Regions from separate parts of the Ornithinibacillus jepli genome, predicted to be linked through region 2. Evidence: a T-box and tRNA genes for the amino acid it is inferred to sense, from the RefSeq annotation. Region 2 holds a T-box; the other holds one or more tRNA genes.

Region 1 (12,459 bases), on a different contig from region 2:
TAACAATATGGCAAAACCTAAGGAAATACCTCGGATAAACCATTTGCTTCGAAACCAATTATCCATTCTTTCTTCCCCCTATCTTCCAAGTTTTTTTCTCAAAAGCTCGTTGAGTAGGAGATAAATTCTCAAGTAAGTATTCTCTTAAATTGTCTTGTGTTAAATCTCTTCTTAATTCACCATTTTTAGTACCAGAAATACTACCTGTTTCTTCTGATACAACAATCGTCAAAGCATCCGTCACTTCACTAATACCCATGGCAGCTCTATGTCTAGTTCCTAATTCCTTTGAAATGAACGGGCTTTCTGATAACGGGAGATAACACGCTGCCGCCACAATTTCATCTTCTTTAATAATAACCGCACCATCATGCAGTGGCGTATTCGGTGTGAAGATGTTAGTTAAGAGTTGATGTGTCAATTTCCCATTAATCGGTATCCCTGTTTCAATATATTCACCGATACCTGTCTCACGTTCTATAGTAATCAATGCTCCTATGCGACGTTTTGCCATATAATTACATGCATGCACAATATCTGTGACTAGCTTATCAAATTTCTCTTCATCCGATTTCGTCGTTCTGGAGAATAAATTTCCTCGCCCAATTTGTTCTAACGCTCTTCTTAGCTCTGGTTGGAACAAAATGAAAATAACAAGAACTCCCCATCGGATAATTTGATCAGTGGCCCACATCAATGTTTGTAATTCAAATAACATACTGAGCAAACGTACAATAAAAACAACGACGATACCTTTTAATAATTGAATCGCCTTTGTTCCTCGTATTAACATGATTAATTTATATAGAACATACCAGACGAGACCTATATCTACGCCTATTCTTAGTAGGTCTAATATACCAAAATCCCCATTAGGCATGTCTACACTTCCTTTTATTCATCAAATTCTCTTCCCGTATTCATTTTTAGAACACGTGCTGAGTCAAAATAATAAGTAGCTATTAAAAGTTCTATGTATTTTCATTCAAAATATCGTTATCATTATACCACATTTTACTTCGAGATACGTCATTTAGTTAGTCTCAATTTCAGTTAGGTAACTTGTATTTATTTTCCCAATTAACGTAACAAAAAAACCTGGCTAATTACCAGGTTTTTCTACTCTACTGAAAATATACCTTTTACTATGTTTTGCATATGATACCATATCCATTCAAATATCCGGTTCACTTCATTTATTTCTCCATTAACACCGGCAGCATTAGCCATTAGTCCATTACCGTCTAATGCATTATCTTCGATTATTTTTCCATTTATTAAAGTAACATTACCATCGACTGTTCCATCTATTCGTAAATCACCATTTTGAACTACTAAGTCACCTTCAACCGTAACGCCTTCCGGGACAATAACCATATGCCCCTCGATTATTAGATTTTCTGGATTGGAAACCATAAGTTGAGAGTCATGCTCCCATGCCGATACTAATCCAGTAAACATGAAGATGAAAAAGATAGCAGCAGCAGTTAAAACAGGATGCATTTTAAACCAGCGCACATACTTCACATGCTTTTTCTCTACTGGTAATTGCTGCATCACATTTGCTACAAACCCCTCTGGTGCAGTCATTTTCTCTGTACTTTGAATTAAAGTAATCGTCCGTTTTAATTCATGGAGATGTTTTTGACACTCCAGACAGCCCTCTAGATGATTCTTCAATTGGGTCTCTTCTTCCGTAGATATATCCCCATCTAAGTGCTTATGCATTAATTCTAATGCTTCTTTATTACAATCCAACTGGATTCACTCCTTTTACACATGACGAAGCTTTTTACGTAAGGCTTCCCGCCCCCGATGTATTCTTGTTTTGACAGTACCAATCGGGATATCTAATATTTCACTAATTTCCTGAAGTGAAAAGTCCTCTATATAACGCAGCATTATTATACTACGATATTTAGGAGGAAGCTCAGCAATTTGCTTTTGTATATAATTCTGAAGTTCAAGTCCTTCTAATTGATCTTCTGGAAGCTTTTCATCTGTTGCTAATTGTGAGTACATATCCAATCCATCAGTACCCTTCACTTCCGCATCAAGATAATAATCTGGTTTTCGCTTACGCAAACGATCTATCGTTAAATTCGTAGCTATACGATATAACCAAGTTGAGAACTTTCTACGTTCATCATAGGAGTGGATATTCATATATGCACGGATGAAAGCTTCTTGAGCAATATCCTCTGCTTCATGTGCGTTTCCAACCATTCGATGGCAATGCTGATAAATCTTATCCTGATAAAACAAGATAATATCTTCAAAGGCAGCTTGATCCCCTTTTTTTACCTGTTTAATTTTATCTTTAATTAACAATTCCATTCCATGTACCTCCGCCTGATGCGGTATTAAACCTTACGTATCAAAACTAAAAAGGTTTCACTTTTTTTAAAAAAAAATTATCCGCTTATTTTTTTGGTCCATAGTATTTATGAAGAATATTACTAACTATCCAGCAATGAGAGGCTTGACTACACGAAGATTCCAGCAGGAAAAAAGGCATCGTTAAAGACCCTACGATGCACCCAGCGTCTTCCAGTATCGCTTCACAGCAAGCTTCCTCAGTGCAAGGCTACAGAGAAGATTACTCAAGTAATAGCCTGGCTCACCAGCCGCCCGCAGAAAGCGAATTGCGTTCGGAGCGGGACATGGCAAGTGCGATTTCATAATAGTAAACATTTTCCATTTACATTATAACGCAAAATCCATAAAAAATATGGATTTTTCTTAATTTACTATTGCAAACCAGTAAATTATTCAGGTAATATAGTTTAATGTATAGTAATAGGGGGAATACAAATGAATAAACCATTATTACAAGAGATAGAACAATGTCGCAAAGAAATGATTACACTGAGCAATAAATATAAACTCACCTCAGAAGTAGTCGTAGCAACAAGCAAAAAATTAGATAATCTATTGAATCAATACCAATTTAGCAACATTACAAATAAATAAAAAGACATCAATTTTCATCAAATTAATGCCTTTTTAAGTTTTATCTTTAGGTTATTTTAATTTTTCACCAAATAAAGAACCCATTAATCCAACAGCTAATGTAGCTGTTTTATTTTTTTCGTCAAGAATTGGGTTAACCTCTACTACTTCTAAAGAAGTAATTAACTCTGATTCCTCTAACATTTCCATCGCTAAGTGGCTTTCACGATATGTCATACCACCTAATACTGGTGTCCCTACCCCTGGTGCTTCTGTTGGGTCCAATCCATCAAGGTCTAGACTTAAATGAACACCATCTGTATTTCCCTTAAAGTATTCAATTGTTTCTTCCATCACCTTTGACATACCCATTCTATCAATTTCATGCATCGTATAAACTTTAATACCCATTTCACGAATTAACTCTCTTTCCCCTGGGTCTAGTGAGCGAGCTCCGATAATCACGATATTTTCAGGTTTTACCTTTGGAGCATAATTATAAATATTCGTTAGCCTTTCATGCCCTATGCCAAGACTTACAGCAAGTGGCATTCCATGGATATTACCGGATGGCGATGTGTCACTTGTATTCAGATCCCCGTGGGCATCATACCAAATCACCCCAAGATTTTCATAGTGCTTGGATATACCGGCTAAACTTCCGATTGCAATACTATGATCTCCTCCAAGTACTAATGGGAACCGACCTTTTTTAATCTCAGCATCGACCATTTCCGCTAATGTTTCATTCGCTTCAATAACTTGTTCTAAGTTTTTCAATTTACTTCCATCTTCATATTTATCTGGACGATTTATCGGAATATCCCCTAAATCGTGTATATCATAATGTAAACTTTGCAGGCGTTCTATCGCACCAGCATAGCGAAGTGCACTTGGTCCCATATCTACCCCACGACGACTTTGGCCTAAATCCATTGGGACACCGATTAAAGATATTTTATTTTTCATAATAAATAGCCACCTCCACAATACTATTTTACCTTAGTTTATATTAACGACTCAACTCGACAATTTTTCGAATATTTATTCATACTTACGCTTTAATGATTTTTGCAAAGAAAAAAGTATCACCACTTTTAGGACGATACCTTATCTATAGGGATATAGCTCCAAGAGGATAGGATTTGAGTTCTAACGGAGTTATTCCTTCATCCTTCCAAGTATGGACTAACATTTCTGCACTCTCTATAGATGGCATCATAGCAATACCACAGTCACCGCCACCGGCTCCCGATTGCTTAGCAGCCCCTCCCAGTTCTTCTGCTAAATCACATAGTTTAGCTATCTTCGTTGTCTCTAGGTCTGTCTCTGCCTCTTTTCCAACTGCTACTAATGCCGTTCTGTTTTGTTTTACACCACTCAATAATAGAGGAAGATCGTTATCTAGCATTCCACGGAGAATGTTTTTAACCGCTTCCTCACTGTTATGTAAAAACTCCTCATACTTGTCACGTTTCGTATTTTTTAACTGTAGTATTTGATTTACTAAATTTCCTGTTGACGCTGGACTCCCTGTCCAACCAACACGCAAATGGATGTCAGCTGGCAACGCTACCGGTTCAATTGATAAATACGGCCAATCCATTTCTATTACTTCTAATAATGTATTAGATTCATTATATCTATTTCGTAACCAATTTGCTTGAAAAGATGAATACTGAATAATACCACCAAATGCAGAAGCCGCGACGTCCGCACCAGAACCATTACCTTGCGCTGCCACATGGGATATAGCGGCAAGCTTAAAAACAAGTAAAGGGGATGGAGCTTTAGGCAAATGATATTGTAAAATAGCCGTTATAACACCAACAGCTACAGCAGCACTTGAACCAAGACCAAACTTCTTCCCTGACACTTTATCATCGAGTTCACTTTTCACTTGAAGTGAAAAATTATCAATTGAAATATTTTTTTCACTCAAATACCCGAAAGCAATTGTCATCGCTTCCTGTACAAAGTTCACACGTGTATCGGTAGAGTCAATTATTACTTGCTTATCAACAAAGTTCCAGTTCAAGTTACGCAGGTTAAACTTTTCTAATGTTAATTGATTCGTTTTATTAGCATGTATATCTACATAAACAAAACGGTTTACTGCCATTGCAATTAATTTATGATACGGCTCTAATACGGCAAATTCTCCAGCAATCATTAGTTTCCCAGGCACTTGGATTGTGATAGATGAATTAGACAAGTTCCTCATCCTCTAAATAGGTTATTCCTTGACCGACACGACTTAATTTCACCTCGGTAACACCTGGAATATGCTGCAATGTTTCTTGTATTTTTGCCTCATGTTCCGGAAGATACAACACTTTCACATTTGGCCCGGCATCGATTGTGAAATATGCTGGAATTCCAGCGCTACGTAATTGTTGCACAGTTTGCATTACTGCCATCGTCGTATCCAACCAATAGGTAAAAGGTGGATTCGCTCCTAAAGTCGTGGCATGCATTTTCAAGCAGTTAGCCTCCGCAATCTCTCCTACTTTTTCAAAATCTTTATCCAGAATGCCTTGTTTAATACCTTCTAAATCAGCCGGAATACTCTCTACCCAGCCTTTAAAAAAGGGAGAAGTTTCCACCGTTCGCTTCATCCCTGATCTACTAGATACTTTTTTCATTTTAGAAGAAAGAACGACCGCTGCAACACGAATATCCCAATGCTCTTTTGGAGCAATTGGCACGGCATAGGAATCAGAACCATCCGCCTCTACTCCCTGTAGCCATTCCGCAAAGCCACCGAAAATCGAGCGACATGCAGAACCAGATCCCTGTCTAGTTAGACGAGACAACTCTGTATCAGTTAAATTTAATCCAATAGCTTTACTAGAGGCAGCTGCAAGGGCTGCAAAACCTGAAGCTGACGAAGCAAATCCCGCAGCAGTAGGTACAGCATTAATAGATTTCACTTCTGCATAAACCTCTTCTTGAGCCAATTCACGAACTAAATTTAAAAAGTTCGTTACTCGAATGCTTTGTTCGCCTTCTACTTCTTCGTCATTTAAAAGAAATGAATCCTTTGTTAAATCAGGCTTGAACTCAACAGATGTTGTTGTAAAGAAACCATCTAATGTTACCGATAAACTGTTATTAGTAGGTAAAATTAATCCTTCATCACGTTTACCCCAGTATTTTATTAATGCAATGTTTGTATGTGCTTTTGCAGTTACTTTCATGATAGGTCCCCTTTATAAAAGCCATTTCTCATTAATCTTGTTTTCTTAATACAAATGGCCAAACGGCTTGTGCTCCAAACTCTTTTAGTTTTTCAGCTAACTGTCTAGAATGGAACTCATTTTTCGCTAATGCGATAATACAACCACCATTTCCAGCACCAGTTAATTTCGCACCTAGGGCCCCTTCTTTACGAGCAAAGTTGATTAATCGATCCAATCCTTCATCACTAACACCAAGAGCAGATAACTCATGCTGTGCTTCATTTAACATTTGACCTAGTAAATTTTTGCCAGCCTTCTCTAATGCGTGTTTAGCTAGATGGGTTAATTCCCCAATTCGTTCAATTTTGGACTGAATCTTTTTCGGAGCTTTCTTTAATAGATGTGCTACTGATTCAACCGCTGATCTCGTATCACCAATACGGCCAGAATCTGCCACAATGAAATGGAAGTCCTCACCCGGGCTTATATAGCTTACCGGATTTTCTTTCTCAAACCACACCGGCGACTCAGAGGTAATGGTAAGCGTATCAATTCCACTTGGAGAACCATGGGCGAATTTCTCTGCAATATTAGCAAAGTGTAATAATTCACTTTCGGTATAGTTTACATTTGCATAAGCAAAAAGCGATCGGATAATCGCGATTGCAACAGATGCACTTGAACCTAGTCCTTTCCCTGGCGGAATAGAGGATTTAATTCGAATAATCATATCCCTGTTAGGAAGACCTAAGTATTTCAATGTTTCTTGAATACTATTTACAATTCCATCTAACGTAAGTGGAGCCGAATCCATCGGTCCATTATAAAACGTACTATCAAACTTAATCGGACCTTTACGATATTCAATAACCGACTCCACACCAACTAATGGAAACGGGATAGCGATTGCAGGTTGTCCGTGTACAACTGCATGCTCTCCAATTAAAATTAGTTTGCTATGGGCAATTCCGGTTCCACTTTTTTCCGTTTTAATTATTTTATTTGTAATGGTTAATTTCTCTGTACTCATTTTGAATATTGTTCCACCAATTCTTTAGCTTTACCTACACGGATTTCTTTCGACTTTACTAATTGTTCAGCTATAATATCAATCATCTCCCCAGTAGCGCCAGCAGCTATTGCGACAGAACGAGAATGTAATGCCATATGGCCTTTTTGAATACCGTCTGTCACGAGAGCTTTCAAAGCACCGAGATTTTGTGCTAGACCAACCGCAACGATAATTTGAGCAAGCTCAGATGCAGATTCTATATTTAACATTTTATGCGCTAATTGTGAAATCGGGTGTACACGAATTGCTCCACCTACTATTCCGATAGACATCGGTAGTTCTAATTCCCCAACTAAGTTACCTTCTTCATCAACAGACCATTTTGTCATCGAACGATAACTTCCAAAGCGCGAAGCATAAGCATGAGCTCCCGCTTCGACCGCTCTCCAATCATTACCTGTAGCTATAATAACGGGATCAATTCCATTCATTATTCCTTTGTTGTGCGTTACTGCCCGGTACGGATCAGAATCAGCAAATTCAAAAGCACTTACAACACCATCACGCACTTCTTCCCCAGAGTATTCGCCAGTAACTAATAATTTAGGGGGGATAACACATGTTGCTTTTGCAATACAACGGTCAGCAAGGTTAGACAAAATACGTAGGTATACTTTACCACCAGTTAGCTCTTCCACAGTTGGTGCTAAAGATTCAACCATCGTATTAATAATATTTGCTCCCATTGCATCACATGTATCAATATATAAATGTACAACAAGCATTGTTCCATACTGAGAACCAGGCGAATCATTAAGGATTCTAACATCTAAATCCCTAGCTCCCCCACCTCTTGCTACAATACTTGGATATGCAGCATTAGCTGCTTCAATTAATTCGTTTTTCACTTCTAGTAATTTATGTTTAGCTGCTTCGTAATCTTTACAACCAACTACTTGAATTTGGCCAATCATAATTCGTTCTGATGCTTCTGTTTTAAAACCGCCTGCATCCCTTACAATTTTAGCGATATGGCTAGCCGAAGCTACTATAGACGGCTCTTCAACTACCATCGGTATAATATAATCTTTCCCGTTTATTAAGAAATTCAATCCTAAACCTAATGGAAGTGGGAATGTTCCAATCACATTCTCAATCATTTTATCAGCAGTCTCGATTGGTAAAGCTTCCAGGGATGATAACACGCTTAAGTCATCTTCTGATAAATCAAGTGCCTCCCTTACAAGCTCTCTTCGTTCTTCAACAGTTTTTTTATAAAAACCAGGAATCCTAGAAGATTTCATACCAACCATCCTTTTATATTGTCAGTTTATTAGCAAAAACTTATAAATATCTTTAATTTACATAATGAATTACTCTATCTATTATGTTAAAAAACAGTGTAAAATGCAAATAAAAACAAGGTTACGAAAGAATCGCAACCTTGTTTTTATTTATCTATTTAAATGATGAGCCATGAAGGATTCGAACCTTCGACCCTCTGATTAAAAGTCAGATGCTCTACCGACTGAGCTAATGGCTCATATAATTGAGTAGATCTAAGCTAGTAAGTCCTGAGCGTTTTTATAAATCAGCGGTTAGCCAATAGTTTAAGAATAAAAGTCCCAGAAAATAAAAAAAGCTGGGCTACCAGGATTCGAACCTGGGAATCACGGGACCAAAACCCGTTGCCTTACCGCTTGGCTATAGCCCAATAATCTAAATGGTGGAGGGGGGCAGATTCGAACTGCCGAACCCGAAGGAGCGGATTTACAGTCCGCCGCGTTTAGCCACTTCGCTACCCCTCCATATATTTAGCTATTTTTTTGTTTTTATACAAAAAAATGGTGCCGGCCAGAGGACTTGAACCCCCAACCTACTGATTACAAGTCAGTTGCTCTACCAATTGAGCTAGGCCGGCATGGTGAATTTCACTTATTAAGTTTTATACCTTTACCATGTGGACCCCTGCATCTTCTAGCATATTCAAGGAAGTATATGCTTCGGGGTTACTCGCAGCTAATTCGGTAGGAGTATTGCTCGTTGCTCTACCAATTGAGCTAGGCCGGCATGGTGAATTTCATATAAATTTATTAAGTGGTGGAGGATACAGGGCTCGAACCTGTGACCCCCTGCTTGTAAGGCAGGTGCTCTCCCAGCTGAGCTAATCCTCCACATGGTGACCCGTACGGGATTCGAACCCGTGTTACCGCCGTGAAAGGGCGGTGTCTTAACCGCTTGACCAACGGGCCAGTATCAGTTGTTAGCTTGTCTTAGCAGTCAACGAATTTTATTATATACAGATTTTCAACCTTTGTAAAGAGGAAAACGTAATTTTTTTAAAAAAAATTTCACTAACCCTCAAACCCCTTATTCTACAGGGATATTTCCATACAGAAATAATTATTTTTTAATAAATAAATTGGTTTTTTAATTAAAAAATGATAAATTATAGTTAGGTACTAATAGTTAATCACAATTTTGGAGGTTCAATATGACTGAACTATTAAAAAATAAAAATATTGTTGTAATGGGTGTTGCAAATGAAAGAAGTATTGCTTGGGGTGTAACAAAGTCCTTACACAACGCCGGAGCAAACCTAATTTTCACAAACAGACAAGAGAGATCATATAAAAAGCTTACTAAATTGTTGGAAGAAAACAATATTGAAGCAAAGCTTATCGTTAACTGCGATGTGGCAGATGATGAGAGTATTCAAAATGCGTTTAATGAAATAAAAGAAAAAGTTGGCGTTATTCATGGCGTTGTACACGCTGTCGCATTTGCAAATCGCGATGAATTAAAAGGGGAATTTTCCAATACATCACGTGAAGGCTTCTTACTAGCACATAATATTAGTGCCTTTTCATTAGTAGCAGTTACAAAAGCTGCTAAAGAATTAATGACAGAAGGCGGTAGTATTGTTACGCAAACATATTTAGGTGCAGAAAAAGTAATTCCTAACTATAATATTATGGGAGTCGCTAAAGCTTCTTTAGAGGCTAGTGTAAGATATTTAGCAGAAGACGTTGGTAAATATGGAATTCGTGTCAACGCAGTGTCTGCAGGTCCAATTCGTACTCTAGCAGCAAAAGGGGTATCTGGTTTTAACGAAAAGCTAGGAATGGTAGAAGAAAAAGCTCCTTTACGTCGAAATGTAGATCAAGAACAAGTTGGGGATGCTACACTATTCTTTATCAGCGATCTATCCAGAGGTGTTACCGGAGAAGTATTACATGTCGATTCTGGTTACCATATAATTGGCGGATAAATATATAAACTATAAACGCTTACTAAAATATTTTTAGTAAGCGTTATTTTCTATATAAATAGGGGTGTTGGACATGGGAGAATGGTTCAGCAATAAAGTACTTTCTTCATTTCAGTTTTTTGGTATCCACCATTTATTGATGATTTTTCTATTCATATTAGGTATGGCTTTACTATTAATCTACTCCAATAAACTTCGTACTCATCATAGAATTGTCTCTATATTAAGATGGACCTTATTTACAATCCTAGTTTCATCAGAAATTAGTTATCAAACCTGGGGAATAGTAAACGGTGCATGGAACCCGCGTGAGTTCCTTCCATTTCAGCTTTGTAGTTTAGCCGGCATTCTTACAATGCTTGCACTGCTAACAAAAAACGAGAAGCTGAGCCAAATTATCTTGTTCATTGGTATTGTCCCATCGTTTCTAGCAGTAGTAACACCAGAATTACACCATGGTTATCCTCAATTTCGATTTTGGCAGTTCTTTATACATCATCTGGTCTTATCCTGGGCTTGTTTACTTTTAGTCATTACTTCTAAGTTAAAAATCACCTTTATGAAAACGATAGAGTCTTATATCTATCTTCTTATATATGCAGGGATCACAGGATTCATCATAAATCCTTTACTTAACGCTAACTTCCTTTTCCTTGCCAGAACACCTTCAGCTAACACTCCATTAAATTTACTTGGAAATGGGTTCTGGTATTATTTTAATCTTTGTCTGGTTGGATTACTTGTATTCATTGCTATATATGGTGTTTACATGCTTACTTTTCAAGTTAAAAAGGGAAGGAAATAATTCTAACAGGTTCCATTAAGAGGTGTCTCTAGCTAATTCTCATAGTAATTCGAAAAACAGATTTCAACCAAAAACACATAAAATCACATTATAATTTACTAGAAAAGGAGCTTATTTAAATCAAGCCCCTTTGGATAATAATATTCTCTTCTTTCACTAAAGCTACCCATTAGCGCAATAAGGGACAAACTTCTATTAGCTGGATTGTTCAATAAAATTTATTTTGAAATAATATGGTAAATTAGGTTATCAGTCCATTCATCAAATTCATAGATAAAACCTTTTCTTATACATTCAAATTGCATTCCAACACTTTCTGCTAATTTTATCGAAGGAGTATTATCGAGATTAATGTGTGCTTCTATACGGTGAAAGTTTAGCTTTTTAAAAGCAAGAATTATTGCTGCTTTTACAGCTTCCTTACCGTAACCTTGTCTCCAAAATTGGTTATGAATGGTATACCCGAATCTCGCCCATTGAAAATTATCCCTCATAATTGTCGAAAAATCTATTGCACCCAAATGAGCATTATCTTCTTTTCTAAATATACCAAATACATATACTTTGTCATTCACGGCCATCTGTTGATGGTTATTTACCAATTCCCCAAACCATTCTTCAGTACAAATACTCATATCTATTTTTCCTTCATCATATTTGTGCTGTGAAGGCATCCTATTATTAAATTGGGTTAACCAATTTGAGAAATCTTCTTTAATATATGGTCTTATTATTAATCTTTCTGTCTCTGTATTATAGTTAAACCTACTCAAACAAACACCTCGTTATAATTTTTAGGATAATACTAAAACACACCTATCCCTTTAAAAAATAATTCGACTAATATTCAAATTCATTCTATATTCAACGGTGGTAATGATTTCGGGAGTTTCTCTACTCCCTTTCGGACAACTGAAATTCTCTATCCCACGATAAATCTAAACCTTCTAAGAATGAATAAAATTGATTAGAATCTACTTCTTTGTATGTCATGTGTAAGAAAGGCTCACTTATATAAATTCTATTGTAGAGGATATGCATTACCGTCGTTGGTCTTCCTTCCGAGTATGAGAGACTTAACCTAAAATTGCTTTTCTCATGACTTTTATTTGAAGTCGAAGTCTTTTTCAATTCAGTTGACATTAATTGTTCGTAGATAGATTTAATAGTAGATGAATCATCTATAACAGTTGAAAATCCTTTGTCATTTTCTACATCAAAATATGTTAATTCTATT
Region 2 (12,459 bases):
ATGAGATAGAAGATGTAGTTGGTTCTAGAACCCTTAGTGCTGTTAGTGATATCAATATAGTGGAAAAGTATGTGTCATTCATAAGTAAAACAATAAAACGGGAATCTTAGTTGAAACTTAGATTCCCGTTTATAGTTTATGATTTTAATTCTGCTAGTCTCACCTGTACTGCTTTTTGTTTTTCTAAATAATCTTGTTGTTTTTTCTTTTCTTCCTCCACGACAGATTCTGGAGCCTTCGCGATAAAGCCTTTATTAGATAGTTTCTTCTCTACTCTTTCCACTTCTTTATTCCATTTTTCAAGCTCTTTCTCTAAACGGGCAATTTCTTTATCAAAATCAATTAACCCTTCTAATGGTAAGAAGATTTCTGCACCTGTAATAACAGCAGTCATTGCTTTTTCAGGAGCATCAACTTTAATTCCTATTACAAGCTCACTAGGATTACAGAAACGCTCTAAATAACCGCGATTACTTTCCAGTTCATTGACAATAGTCTCATCCTTAGCTTGAATTAACAGACTAATTTGTTTAGACATTGGTGTGTCTACTTCAGCACGGATATTACGAACTGCCTTAATAATGGAAACTAGACGTTTCATTTCTTCTGATGCCTTTTCATCATGGAAATCTTCACGAACCGTTGGCCATTTGGCAATTGTAATAGAATCTCCTTGATGTGGAAGCTTTTGCCATATTTCTTCGGTGATGAACGGCATGAATGGATGTAGTAAGCGCATGGTTTGATCTAATACATGGGCTAATACAGATTGTGTCGTCTTCTTAGCAAGCTCATTCTCTCCGTATAGTGGGATTTTCGCCATTTCTATATACCAATCACATAGTTCATCCCAGATGAAGTTATGGAGATGTCTACCTGCTTCACCGAATTCATATTTGTCGGTATTACGTGTTACTTGTTCAATGGTTTCGTTTAATCTAGTTAAAATCCATTTATCTGCTAAAGATAACTCACCAGTTAAATCAATATCCTCAAACGTAAATCCTTCTAAGTTCATTAAAGAAAAACGGGAAGCATTCCAGATTTTATTCGCAAAGTTCCAAGTAGATTCTACTTTTTCCCAATAGAAACGCATGTCTTGGCCTGGTGAGGTTCCGGTTAATAAGAAATAACGAAGTGAATCAGCACCATATTTCTCGATAACATCCATCGGATCGACGCCATTACCAAGTGACTTACTAAATTTTCTTCCTTCTGAATCGCGAATTAATCCATGGAGTAATACATCTTTGAATGGTCGCTTACCAGTAAATTCTTTTGATTGGAATGCCATTCTCGCTACCCAGAAGAAGATAATATCATATCCCGTAATTAATACATCCGTTGGGAAGTATCGTTTAAAGTCTTCAGCGTCTTCATTTGGCCACCCCATGGTAGAAAACGGCCATAAAGCACTAGAGAACCATGTATCAAGTACATCTTCATCTTGCTCCCAATTTTCAATATCGCTTGGAGCTTCTTTTGCAACATAGATTTCTCCTGTTTCTTTATGATACCAAGCTGGAATTCGATGTCCCCACCATAACTGACGACTAATACACCAATCGCGAATATTTTCCATCCAGTTTAAATACGTTCTTTCAAAACGTTCTGGAACAAAATTTATTCTGTCTTCCGTATTTTGCATTTCTAAAACTTCATCAGCTAGCGGTTGCATTTTTACAAACCATTGAGTTGATAAGTAAGGCTCTACGACTGCACCACTTCGTTCAGAATGTCCAACTTGATGTACATGCTCTTCTATTTTGAACAGTACTCCCTTATCTTGTAAATCTTTTACTATTTGTTTACGACATTCAAAACGGTCCATACCTTCATATTTACCAGCATTTTCATTCATCGTGCCATCTTCATTCATTACTAGAACACGTTCTAGATCATGACGGTTACCAATTTCAAAGTCATTTGGATCATGTGCCGGTGTAATTTTAACTGCACCAGAACCAAATTCCATATCCACATATTCATCAGCAATGATGGTAATTTCTCGACCAACGATTGGAAGAACTACTGTTTTTCCAATTAAATGCTGATATCGTTCATCTTTCGGATGTACTGCAACAGCAGTATCACCAAGCATGGTTTCTGGTCTAGTTGTTGCAATTTCAATCGTTTCATCACTATCTTTAATTGGATATTTCATATGATAGAAATTACCATTAACTTCTTTATAAATTACCTCAATATCAGAGAGAGCTGTTTTGGTTACAGGATCCCAGTTAATGATGTATTTCCCGCGATAGATTAATCCTTTTTCATACAGCTTTACAAACACTTCCTTAACTGCATCAGATAGTCCTTCATCTAAGGTAAAGCGTTCTCTTGAGTAATCTAGTCCGAGACCTAATTTTTCCCATTGGGAACGGATAAAGGATGCATATTCTTCCTTCCAGTCCCAAGCTTTTTGTAGGAATTTTTCTCGACCAAGCTCATATCGGTTCGTGCCTTCTTCTTTAAGACGTGCTTCTACCTTCGCTTGTGTTGCGATTCCCGCATGGTCCATCCCAGGTAACCATAACACGTCATAGCCTTGCATTCTTTTCATTCGTGAAATCGTATCTTGCATAGTAGTATCCCATGCATGACCAAGATGCAGGCGACCGGTTACGTTTGGTGGTGGAATTACGATGGAAAATGGTTCTTTGTCTGGGTCTTTGGTTGCTTCAAAGTATTTTCCATCTAACCAGAATTTGTAACGGTCTTTTTCTACTGTTTGTGGATCGTATTTGGGTGGTAGGGTTGTGTTTTTTTCTTCCATTTAAATCATCCTCCTTTATGGTGTTAGGTCATAATTTGCAAATATTGATTTCTGTCTAAAGCAGAAGACAAATACACTCCTCTCAAAGCGAAAAAATAGAGTGATTTACCTTTAAATGAAATCAATAGCTAAGCCCTAAAAATATAAAAAACCCTTTTCATCCTTAATAAAGGACGAAAAGGGTTGGGTTTCCGTGGTACCACCTTTGTTTACAGGTGGATAGATTTCACCTGTACACTCATTGTTTGATATCGGTTATTAACCCGGCATACTCCTACTGGATTTTCAGAGTCGCTGCATCAAGGGCGACCTTCCAAAACGTTTACCTAGAAAACTCCCACCAATGTTTTCCTCTCTTTAAGGCAACTATTCTGTACTCTTCCCTCTCATTTGCTTTTCCTATATGATTATTTTCTTATTTTAGCCAATTTCAATTATAAAATCAACTATTAATTTAGATGATTGCACGAATTAGCTTGGTTTATACATATAGTATTAAAAATAACGATTTTGGTGCATTATAATGGAGGTGATTATGATATGGCACGATATTATCGCTACCGTTTACCACCATGGGCTAGAAAATGTTTATTTATTGCAGAACAGATTACGCTACCGATACTTATTTTCCAATTAATCCGTACTATATTCCTCCCTACAACCTTTGATGTGTTACTTACATTGCTGTTAGCAGGAATTTATATAGCGTTTTATTTAAAGTGGATTTAACTTTCTGTACTACTTTCATCTAATGAGACCATTTCATATTCTTCCTCAATATATTCGGAAAAGCGGATACCAAATAATAGTTGACGATGATACCGCTGGAGTTTTACCACATAATCTATCATATTCATAGATTTCGTATTTCTATACGTATCAATTATCCTAACATAATCTGTAGGATCTAATAAATGTATGGAAAGTAGAGTTAGTTCATGATTTTCTAACTTATTTTCTTCGGTATATAATTTCAATTGATCTAATAAAAGTCTTTCTTCGGTATCATAATACTGTGTTTTGTGCTTTAAATACGTCGATATATCTAGAATTGGGTTGTTAAATGATGCATGTTCCCAATTAATGAAAAATAGTTGGTTCCCATGAAGCACATGGGAATCTTTCATTCTCCCATGACATAGACACACCTTCCATTCCGATAATTCTTCTAATGATTCTAAGTATTGATTTAGACGTTTTTCAAGAACATAAAACACTTGCACTAAATCACGATATTGCGTACACACAAATAATTCTACCGGTGACATAAAATGTTCCGCTTCAAATTGTTCTACATGATCTAATAACTTCTTTCGATACTCCGCCATTTGTTTTTTATATAACAAAAAGTTCTCACGTGAACTTTCCCGATTTTCTCCCGTAATCTGTTGTATACGTTTTGTTTTAGAATGAATGAAGCCTAGATTTTGATACACTTTACCTATAGAAGCATTTCGATTTTGATGTTCAATCCATGGAGTTAAATAATAGATGTCCTCTCCATCTTTAGTAAATAATTTACCAGACTTATTCAAATATATTGGTAATATATTCGGTATGTTTTGAGTATAAGCGGTTCGATATATATTAATCCAAGTAGGAATACGAGAATCTGTTAAACTACTTCTTTTTAAAGCATATTGTTGTTTATTCCCTTTAATAAAATACAGACGTTCGGTGACTTTTTCTATATCAATAGGAAAGACACGATATGATTCTAATATTCGCCGAACATTCTCCAAGATATTCACCACCTATAAAATCTTACAATAATTTACCCCTTGACTCATGACAAGGGGTAAATCATTTCTTCATTTACTTTTTAACAGGAATATATAGTAATTGCCCTTCTGATATATCATCATCTTCTAGTCGATTTTGATTTCGAATATGAAGTGTTGTAGTTTCATATCGTTCAGCAAGGGATTCTAACGTATCTTTTTCTTGAACAATACGTAACTTTAATTTTGCATATTGCTCTTCCCCACTACGAAACATATCAGCCAGATACGTTAAATCTGCGTTTCCAGTTCTACTTTCGTCAGCGTCATCAAGACTAACAGATTCATCAGAGGAGGATTCTTCCAATGTCTCTTCCTCCACTACTTCTAGTTCTTTATTTTTGTTGAAAAATTCATCAAAGGTTTGTGTTTTTTGCATAAACTTCCAACGATCGTTTTCTACTGCGTCATTTGACTCTTCATCTGTTAACGCAGGTAATGGTTCCGGAGTATCTTCTAAGTAACTGGAAGATTCATTTTCATTCTTCACTTCAAATTCAAATGATTCTTCATCTCTAGTTAAACTAGGCTCATTTGTTGGTTCGTTTCCATAGGTTTCTTCTGACTCGGTTTCATCTTCAACTTCCACTTGACTATTAATTCCATGAATTTCAATTGTAGAACGTAAATAAAGATAATCTGGTTCTGGTAATTCATAGTCAAATTCTGAAATCATGACTGTAATCTCATCTAGATTTTCCACTCGGTAGGAAGGAACCGTAATCTCAACAGGGAAACGATGGGTAAATTCTGTAACTCCATATTGAGTATCCGTAACCCTTTCCATATACCTTTTTGAATCATACCCTTCTATGTACGATTCATCTTCATCTTCATCTAAAGTTTCTGCTTTTTGATAAGAACCATGTAATTCAATAACACCTCTAATGGAAATATAATCATTAAATTCTTGTATAGAAATCTCTGGTTCTAAGGAAATCCCCATAATTTCAGCGACTTCCTGGCCTTTCTCAAAATACAATGACTCATTTAAATCAAAGCGAAACACATTCTGTTCACTAGCCAAGTAACTTCCTCCCTTCAAAACATACATTCCATATGCTCTTATCTCTTAATTATCTATATGAGCCAAGACATTAGGATATGCTAAGTAGAGAAAAATCTCTTGATAGAAATAGGAACTTTTTACAGTCTTAAAACATGTAAATAAGAAAATTTTTATCAAAAAAAGACTATTAGGACATTCCCAATAGTCTTTACAGTACTTAATTAAGTTGTGAAAATGCTTTTCTTGCTGCTTGAATTGTCTTTTCAATATCTTCCTCCGTATGAGCAGTCGATAAGAACAGACCTTCGAATTGTGAAGGTGGTAAGAAGACACCTTCTTCAATCATAATTCGATAATATTTATTAAAGTGCGCTAAATTATAGTTAGAAGCAGTAGCAAAACTAGTAACAGGTTCTTCCGCAAAGAAAATACCAACCATAGAGCCTGCACGATTAATTTGTAGAGGTATATTGTAGTCTGTCGCTGCTTTTTGATAACCATCTACTAATAAATCTACCTTTTTATTCATTTCTTCATAAGAAGCTTCGTTTAATGCACTTAGTGTTTCATATCCTGCAGTCATTGCTAATGGGTTACCTGATAAGGTTCCCGCTTGATAGATCGGCCCAGATGGCGCTACTTGTTGCATAATTTCTCGTTTTCCACCATATGCTCCTACAGGTAAACCACCGCCAATAACTTTACCTAAACAAGTTAAATCTGGGGTTACATCGAAATGCCCCTGTGCACAATGATAACCAACACGGAAGCCTGTCATAACCTCATCAAAAATTAATAGAGAACCGTGTTCTTCTGTTATCTGTCTTAAGAAGCTTAAGAAACCATTACTAGGTGGAACTACTCCCATATTTCCACATACCGGCTCTGCAATTACAGCAGCAATATTATCACCATACTTTTCAAAGGCAGTCCGTACACCTTCTTGGTCATTATAAGCAACCGTAATCGTGTTTTGAGCAATAGACTTAGGAACACCTGGGCTATCAGGCAAGCCTAATGTAGCAACACCTGAGCCAGCTTTAATTAATAGAGAGTCTCCATGCCCATGATAACTACCTTCAAATTTCAAGATTAGATCTCTACCTGTATAGCCACGTGCAAGTCTTAAAGCACTCATCGTCGCTTCAGTACCAGAGTTAACCATACGAACCACTTCAATAGAAGGTACTCGTTCAATTACTAATTTAGCAAGTTTATTTTCTAATAATGTAGGAGCACCAAAACTTGTACCATTTTCAATCACTTCATGAAGCTTACCGACCACTCTTTCGTCCGAATGACCTAAAATAAGGGGCCCCCAGCTCAAAACATAATCAATATATTCATTACCATCTATATCTTTAATTTTCGAGCCTTTTCCACTCTCCATAAAAATCGGATCCATACCTACTGATTTAAATGCCCTTACTGGGGAGTTTACTCCACCTGGCATTAAATCAATCGCTTCTTTGTACGCATCAATTGATTGATTAAATTGTTTCATTATTAACCTCCTCGTTTATTTATCTTCCTTTAACCACTTCGCTACATCTTTAGCAAAATAGGAAATAATTAAATCTGCACCTGCACGTTTCATCGATGTCAATTTTTCCATCACTAGACTTTTTTCATCAATCCATCCATTTTGAGCTGCAGCTTTAACCATGGAATATTCACCACTTACATTATAAGCAACAACTGGAAGATTAAAGTTATTGCGAACATCACGAACAATATCTAAATACGATAATGCTGGTTTTACAATAAGGAAATCTGCTCCTTCAGCGACATCGGATTCTGCCTCTCTTATTGCTTCTAATCGATTAGCGGGATCCATTTGATATGTTTTACGATCGCCAAATTGCGGTGTACTATCTGCAGCATCACGGAAAGGACCGTAAAAAGCAGAAGCATATTTTACTGCGTAAGACATAATAGGAATATTTGTAAACCCTGCTTCATCTAAAGCTTGTCTAATCACTTTTACAAACCCATCCATCATATTAGATGGTGCAATAATATCAGCACCTGCTTTAGCTTGAGATACAGCCGTACGTGCTAGTAGTTTTAATGATTCATCATTATCTACATCGTGATTATGAATTACCCCACAATGTCCGTGGGACGTATATTCACATAGGCACGTATCAGCCACAATTAGAATTTCTGGATACTCATTTTTTATTAATCTAGTCGCTTCTTGAACTATTCCTGTTTCAATAAAAGCACCTGTACCAACTTCATCCTTTTCATTTGGTACACCAAACAGGATAATGGATTTAATACCAAGCTCATGTACTTCTTTTACTTCATCTAGTAATAAATCCATGGATACTTGATAAACTCCCGGCATAGAAGGGACTTCGTTTTTTACATTATTTCCTTCGACAACAAACATTGGATAAATAAAATCCTCCACACGTAAATGGTACTCTCTTACCATTGCTCTCAACGAATTGGATGAACGTAGACGGCGATGACGTTTAAACTCAGTACTTATATTCATGTAAATCAGTCCTCTCTTTATTCTTCACACATAACTTGAATCATACCTTCAATAGTATACGTATCAGGACAAACTACTTGCTTAAATCCTAATTGCTTCGCTCTTTTAAGCGTTGTGTTCCCGATACAAACTATTCTAGTTCTGTCGGAAAAAGTTTTATTTGCAAACTTTACAAATGCTTCAATCGTTGAAGGGCTAGTAAAGGTTAGAAAATCAAACTCTACTTCATTTAATACTTGTTGTAGTCTATACTTTTCATCTGAATTATAAAGTGTTTCATAGACTACCAAAGTTTGGAAGGAAACACCCGCTTCGGATAGCCCTTTAGCAATAACATCCCTTGATCGATTTCCTTGCACTAACAATACGTTTTTAACTCCAGCATATTTTTCAAGGAACTCTTTTACTAAATTTTCACCGTCATAAATAGAAGGAATAAAGGTAGCTTTGTAGCCATATTGTTCAAGAACCTTTTCTGTTTTCTGTCCTACAACCACAAAGTTTACACTAGGTAATGTAATGTTATATTGTTTTATTAATGAAAAGAAGCATTTTACACCATTAACACTCGTAAAAAAAATCCATTGGCTATTTTTCACCATATACACATCATTAAGAAAATTTTTACAGGTGATTTTTAATAACGGTACTTCATAGACAGTAGCACCATTTGCAAGAAGCTTTTCGGTAAACTTTTGAGCAAGCTCTTGTCCCCTAGTAACCAAAACCTTCTTCCCCGCTAACGGAAGCATTATTGATCTAACTCCTCTTTTACTTCTTCAATGATCCTTTTTGCACCACGACGTAAAAGCTTTTCAGCTGCTTCTTTTCCTACTTCTTCTGGATCTTTCCCTCGTACAACTTCTTTTAAAATTGTTTTTCCGTCTGGAGTTCCAACAAGCGCATTTAACACGACTTCATCATTTTCTAAATGTGCATATCCACCAATAGGAATTTGGCAACCGCCTTCTAAAAGATTTAAATATGTTCTTTCAGCAGTAACAGTTTTAACTGTATAGTCATCATTTATCTTAGCTAGTATCTCGGTAAGTTCTTGGTCGTCTTCACGACTCTCAATTGCTAATGCACCTTGTCCAACTGCTGGAACACATACTTCTGGCTCTAAGTATTCGGTAATAAGCTCTTCACTTAAACCAACACGTTTTAGTCCTGATACCGCTAAAATAATTGCATCATAATCTTCCTCTTGCAACTTACGGATTCTAGTTTCGATATTCCCACGAATCCATTTAATTTCAAGATCCGGCCGTTCAGCCAACACTTGTGCGGCACGACGTAAGCTACTAGTTCCAACAATTGCCCCTTCTCGTAACTCCTTTAAAGGTACATCATTTTTTGAAATCAGTGCATCTCGATGATCTTCCCTGACTGGTACAGCAGAAATGATTAATCCTTCTGGCAATTGTGCAGGCATATCCTTCATACTATGAACAGCAAAGTCGATTTCTTTATCATAAAGTGCCTTCTCTATTTCCTTAACGAATAGCCCTTTTCCACCAACCTTAGATAACGTTACATCAAGAATTTTATCCCCTTTTGTAACAATCTTTTTTACATCGAATTCATTCCCTACTCCGGCTTTTTTTAATTCATTTATGACCCAATTCGTCTGTGTTAGTGCTAGGTTGCTCTGTCTTGAACCAACAATTATTTTACGCATATGTAATCCTCCTACTTAAATGTGAAAATTTGAAAGTCTAGTAAATAAAAAGAAATTAATAATCAATATTAAAAATGCACAAGTATTGTACAAGGCTAAAGATTTAGCTGTATTCCGTTTAACCACTCGAAGTAGTAAATAAATTATATAAATTCCTAAAACAAGTATTGAACCAATTGTTTTTAAATCAAACCAATAAAATTCCGTATTCTCCGTATAAGCCCATGCAAAGCCTAAAATAATACCTAGTAGTAATAACGGAACACCAATTGTTATCGTCCAAAAAGTTACCTTCTCCAACCGATGTAAATCTCCCAACTTCCATATCCATTTTATAGCTTTCTTTTCTTTTAAGAAATGATATTGCACGATATATATAAGGGAGAAGATAAAGGAAATCGTAAAAAATCCGTATGAAATAATTGCCAAGGAAATATGTGCAATTAAAATTTCATCTACAAGTCGAATCCCACTTTGTACACTTTGCGTCTTAGCAACAAGTGAGATATGCATTAGCAATATAAAGAACCCAAATAAATTTATAAAAAATACCATAAAATAAGTTTTTAATAGGCGATTCATTAATACCGAAAATGTCACGAGGACCCAAGCATAGAAAAATAGACTATCGGTTAAAGTAGCAATCGGAAAACGGCTCTCTCTAATGAGTGAGGAAAATAAAAAAAAGGTTTGTAAGAGCCAAACCATACAAAGTAACCAGAAGGCTAATATATTCGCCTTCCGGTTTTGCTGTACAAAATCAATAAAATAACAAATAAGACTCAAAGCATAAATACATAATATTCCCTCATAGATCCAACGTACCTCTACCATACGACAAATCCTTTACTGAGTTATTTCGTAGCAAACTTACTTACTAACGGAATCTCTCTTTTTAGAGACTCAAGTAATTCATCATTTTTGATGGTTTGTTTTGCAAATTCCTCTTTTACTTCCTCTTCAATACCAAAGATATCAACAAATAATTGTAAAGCTTCGGCTGCGTTTTCTGACCCAGCTAATTCTTTAGCTTGTGTAATCGGATCTTTTAGTAACTGGTTGATAATACTTTTTGTATGTTTGCTAAGTACCTTTCTCTCTCTATCGGTCAAGTTAGGCATTTTACGCTCGATACTTTTCATCGTTTCTGCTTGAATTGTTAATGCCTTGTTTCGTAAAGCAGAAATGACTGGTACAACGCCTAAAGTTTTCATCCACTCTTTAAAAGTGATAATTTCTTTCTCTAATAAAATTTCGATTTGCTCTGCTGCTTTTTTACGGGTCTCTAGATTTTCGTCTACAATATGCTGAAGATCATCAATATCATAAAGAAATACATTATCTAATTTCTCTAATGCAGGGTCCAAATCTCTAGGAACAGCAATATCAACTAAAAATAATGGCCTACCCTTTCGTTCCTTTTGAATTGGTTCAAGCATTTCTTGTGTGATAACATAGGAATCCGCCCCTGTTGAGCTAATCAAAATATCTGTACTTTTCAGCACCTCTTCAAGGTTATCGATTTGGGCTGCTTGAGCATTAAATTTTTCTGCTAATGCGCTAGCCTTTTCTAATGTACGATTTACAACCGTAATTTTAGTAGCACCAGAGCCTTGTAAATTCTTCGCGGCTAATTCACCCATTTTCCCTGCACCTAGAATTACGACATGCTTTGCATCTAATGTACCAAAAATCTTTTTAGCTAATTCTACAGCTGCATAGCTTACAGATACTGCATTTTCCCCTATAGATGTTTCTTTTTGAGCTCGTTTAGCAAAGGTAATAGCTTGCTTAAACAATTCATTAAATATAGTACCGGTTGCTTTTACTTCCTGGGAAGTTAAAAACGCTTGTTTAACTTGTCCAAGAATTTGCGTTTCCCCTAATACCATTGAATCTAGTCCTGATGAAACTCTAAATAAATGCTCTAAAGCGCCGTCATCCTCAGAAATTCTTAAAAATGAAGATAATTCTTCCTTATCCACATCAAACCAGTCAGCTAAAAATTGCTTAATATAATAACGCCCTGTATGTGCTTGGTCTACAACAGCGTAGATCTCTGTTCGATTACAGGTTGATAATATGACATTTTCTAAAATACTTTTACGTTTTTTTAATTCCTGCATAGCATCCTGAAGAGAGTTTTCTGAGAAAGTTAGTTTTTCTCTAATTTCTACAGGGGCTGTTTTGTAATTTAAACCAACTTTTAAAATATGCACCGTATCTCTCCTCCGAAAAATAAAGCGGTTCTTCGTCTCGCTAAAAATTCATACTATAATATAGTATAACATAGTAAAAACGTCTCATTTTTCACTTTTGTGAACAGATTATGAAACTATATGTTATCATTATGTGAAACGTAAAATTAAACTCAGATGTACTCTATCACACCCTTCTATAAGAAGCAAGAAATCAACTTATAGAGCGCATTATTTATCTTTATCAAAGGTGATGAAATGAAAAATAAAAATACGTTAACCGCATATCTTTTAATTGGGATTGGTGTTTATTTCCTATTAAGACAATTGAAACTCCCAATATTTACAGATTTTTATTCTTGGCCAACAATACTAATTATTATTGGCATAGCTCTTTTAATCTATAGCTTCCAAGTTAAAGATTATAATCAATTGTTTAGTGGAACCATTTTGTTAGGATTAGGCATTCACTTTCACGGTATAAGGCATTATAGTTTTTGGATTG

Evidence for each region. A T-box is a leader RNA that pairs with one kind of tRNA and senses whether it is charged. The one in region 2 lies ahead of AB1K81_RS07045 (valine--tRNA ligase), so its partner is inferred to be a tRNA-Val.
Region 1: it encodes a tRNA-Val, which carries the amino acid that the T-box ahead of AB1K81_RS07045 (valine--tRNA ligase) is inferred to sense. The anticodon was not compared.

Annotation. Positions count from the first base shown of each region.
Region 1 covers NZ_JBFEGG010000006.1:109,941-122,399, forward strand. The annotation lists gene AB1K81_RS17055 (CdaR family protein) at 1-66, opposite strand, end outside; gene cdaA (diadenylate cyclase CdaA) at 59-880, opposite strand; gene AB1K81_RS17065 (zf-HC2 domain-containing protein) at 1,120-1,758, opposite strand; gene sigW (RNA polymerase sigma factor SigW) at 1,774-2,337, opposite strand; gene AB1K81_RS17075 (aspartyl-phosphate phosphatase Spo0E family protein) at 2,815-2,973, shown strand; gene rocF (arginase) at 3,025-3,921, opposite strand; gene AB1K81_RS17085 (phosphomevalonate kinase) at 4,067-5,167, opposite strand; gene mvaD (diphosphomevalonate decarboxylase) at 5,160-6,152, opposite strand; gene mvk (mevalonate kinase) at 6,184-7,164, opposite strand; gene AB1K81_RS17100 (hydroxymethylglutaryl-CoA reductase, degradative) at 7,161-8,450, opposite strand; tRNA gene AB1K81_RS17105 (tRNA-Lys) at 8,617-8,689, opposite strand; tRNA gene AB1K81_RS17110 (tRNA-Gln) at 8,789-8,860, opposite strand; tRNA gene AB1K81_RS17115 (tRNA-Tyr) at 8,871-8,954, opposite strand; tRNA gene AB1K81_RS17120 (tRNA-Thr) at 8,992-9,067, opposite strand; tRNA gene AB1K81_RS17125 (tRNA-Val) at 9,245-9,320, opposite strand; tRNA gene AB1K81_RS17130 (tRNA-Glu) at 9,324-9,398, opposite strand; gene fabI (enoyl-ACP reductase FabI) at 9,641-10,417, shown strand; gene AB1K81_RS17140 (YwaF family protein) at 10,491-11,222, shown strand; gene AB1K81_RS17145 (GNAT family N-acetyltransferase) at 11,441-11,995, opposite strand; gene AB1K81_RS17150 (hypothetical protein) at 12,117-12,459, opposite strand, start outside.
Region 2 covers NZ_JBFEGG010000001.1:1,344,296-1,356,754, forward strand. The annotation lists gene AB1K81_RS07040 (ATP-grasp domain-containing protein) at 1-110, shown strand, start outside; gene AB1K81_RS07045 (valine--tRNA ligase) at 137-2,779, opposite strand; T-box leader at 2,946-3,178, opposite strand; gene AB1K81_RS07050 (hypothetical protein) at 3,320-3,508, shown strand; gene AB1K81_RS07055 (hypothetical protein) at 3,505-4,521, opposite strand; gene spoVID (stage VI sporulation protein D) at 4,595-5,587, opposite strand; gene hemL (glutamate-1-semialdehyde 2,1-aminomutase) at 5,787-7,073, opposite strand; gene hemB (porphobilinogen synthase) at 7,089-8,075, opposite strand; gene AB1K81_RS07075 (uroporphyrinogen-III synthase) at 8,093-8,827, opposite strand; gene hemC (hydroxymethylbilane synthase) at 8,827-9,756, opposite strand; gene AB1K81_RS07085 (cytochrome C assembly family protein) at 9,772-10,590, opposite strand; gene hemA (glutamyl-tRNA reductase) at 10,611-11,975, opposite strand; gene AB1K81_RS07095 (LiaI-LiaF-like domain-containing protein) at 12,213-12,459, shown strand, end outside.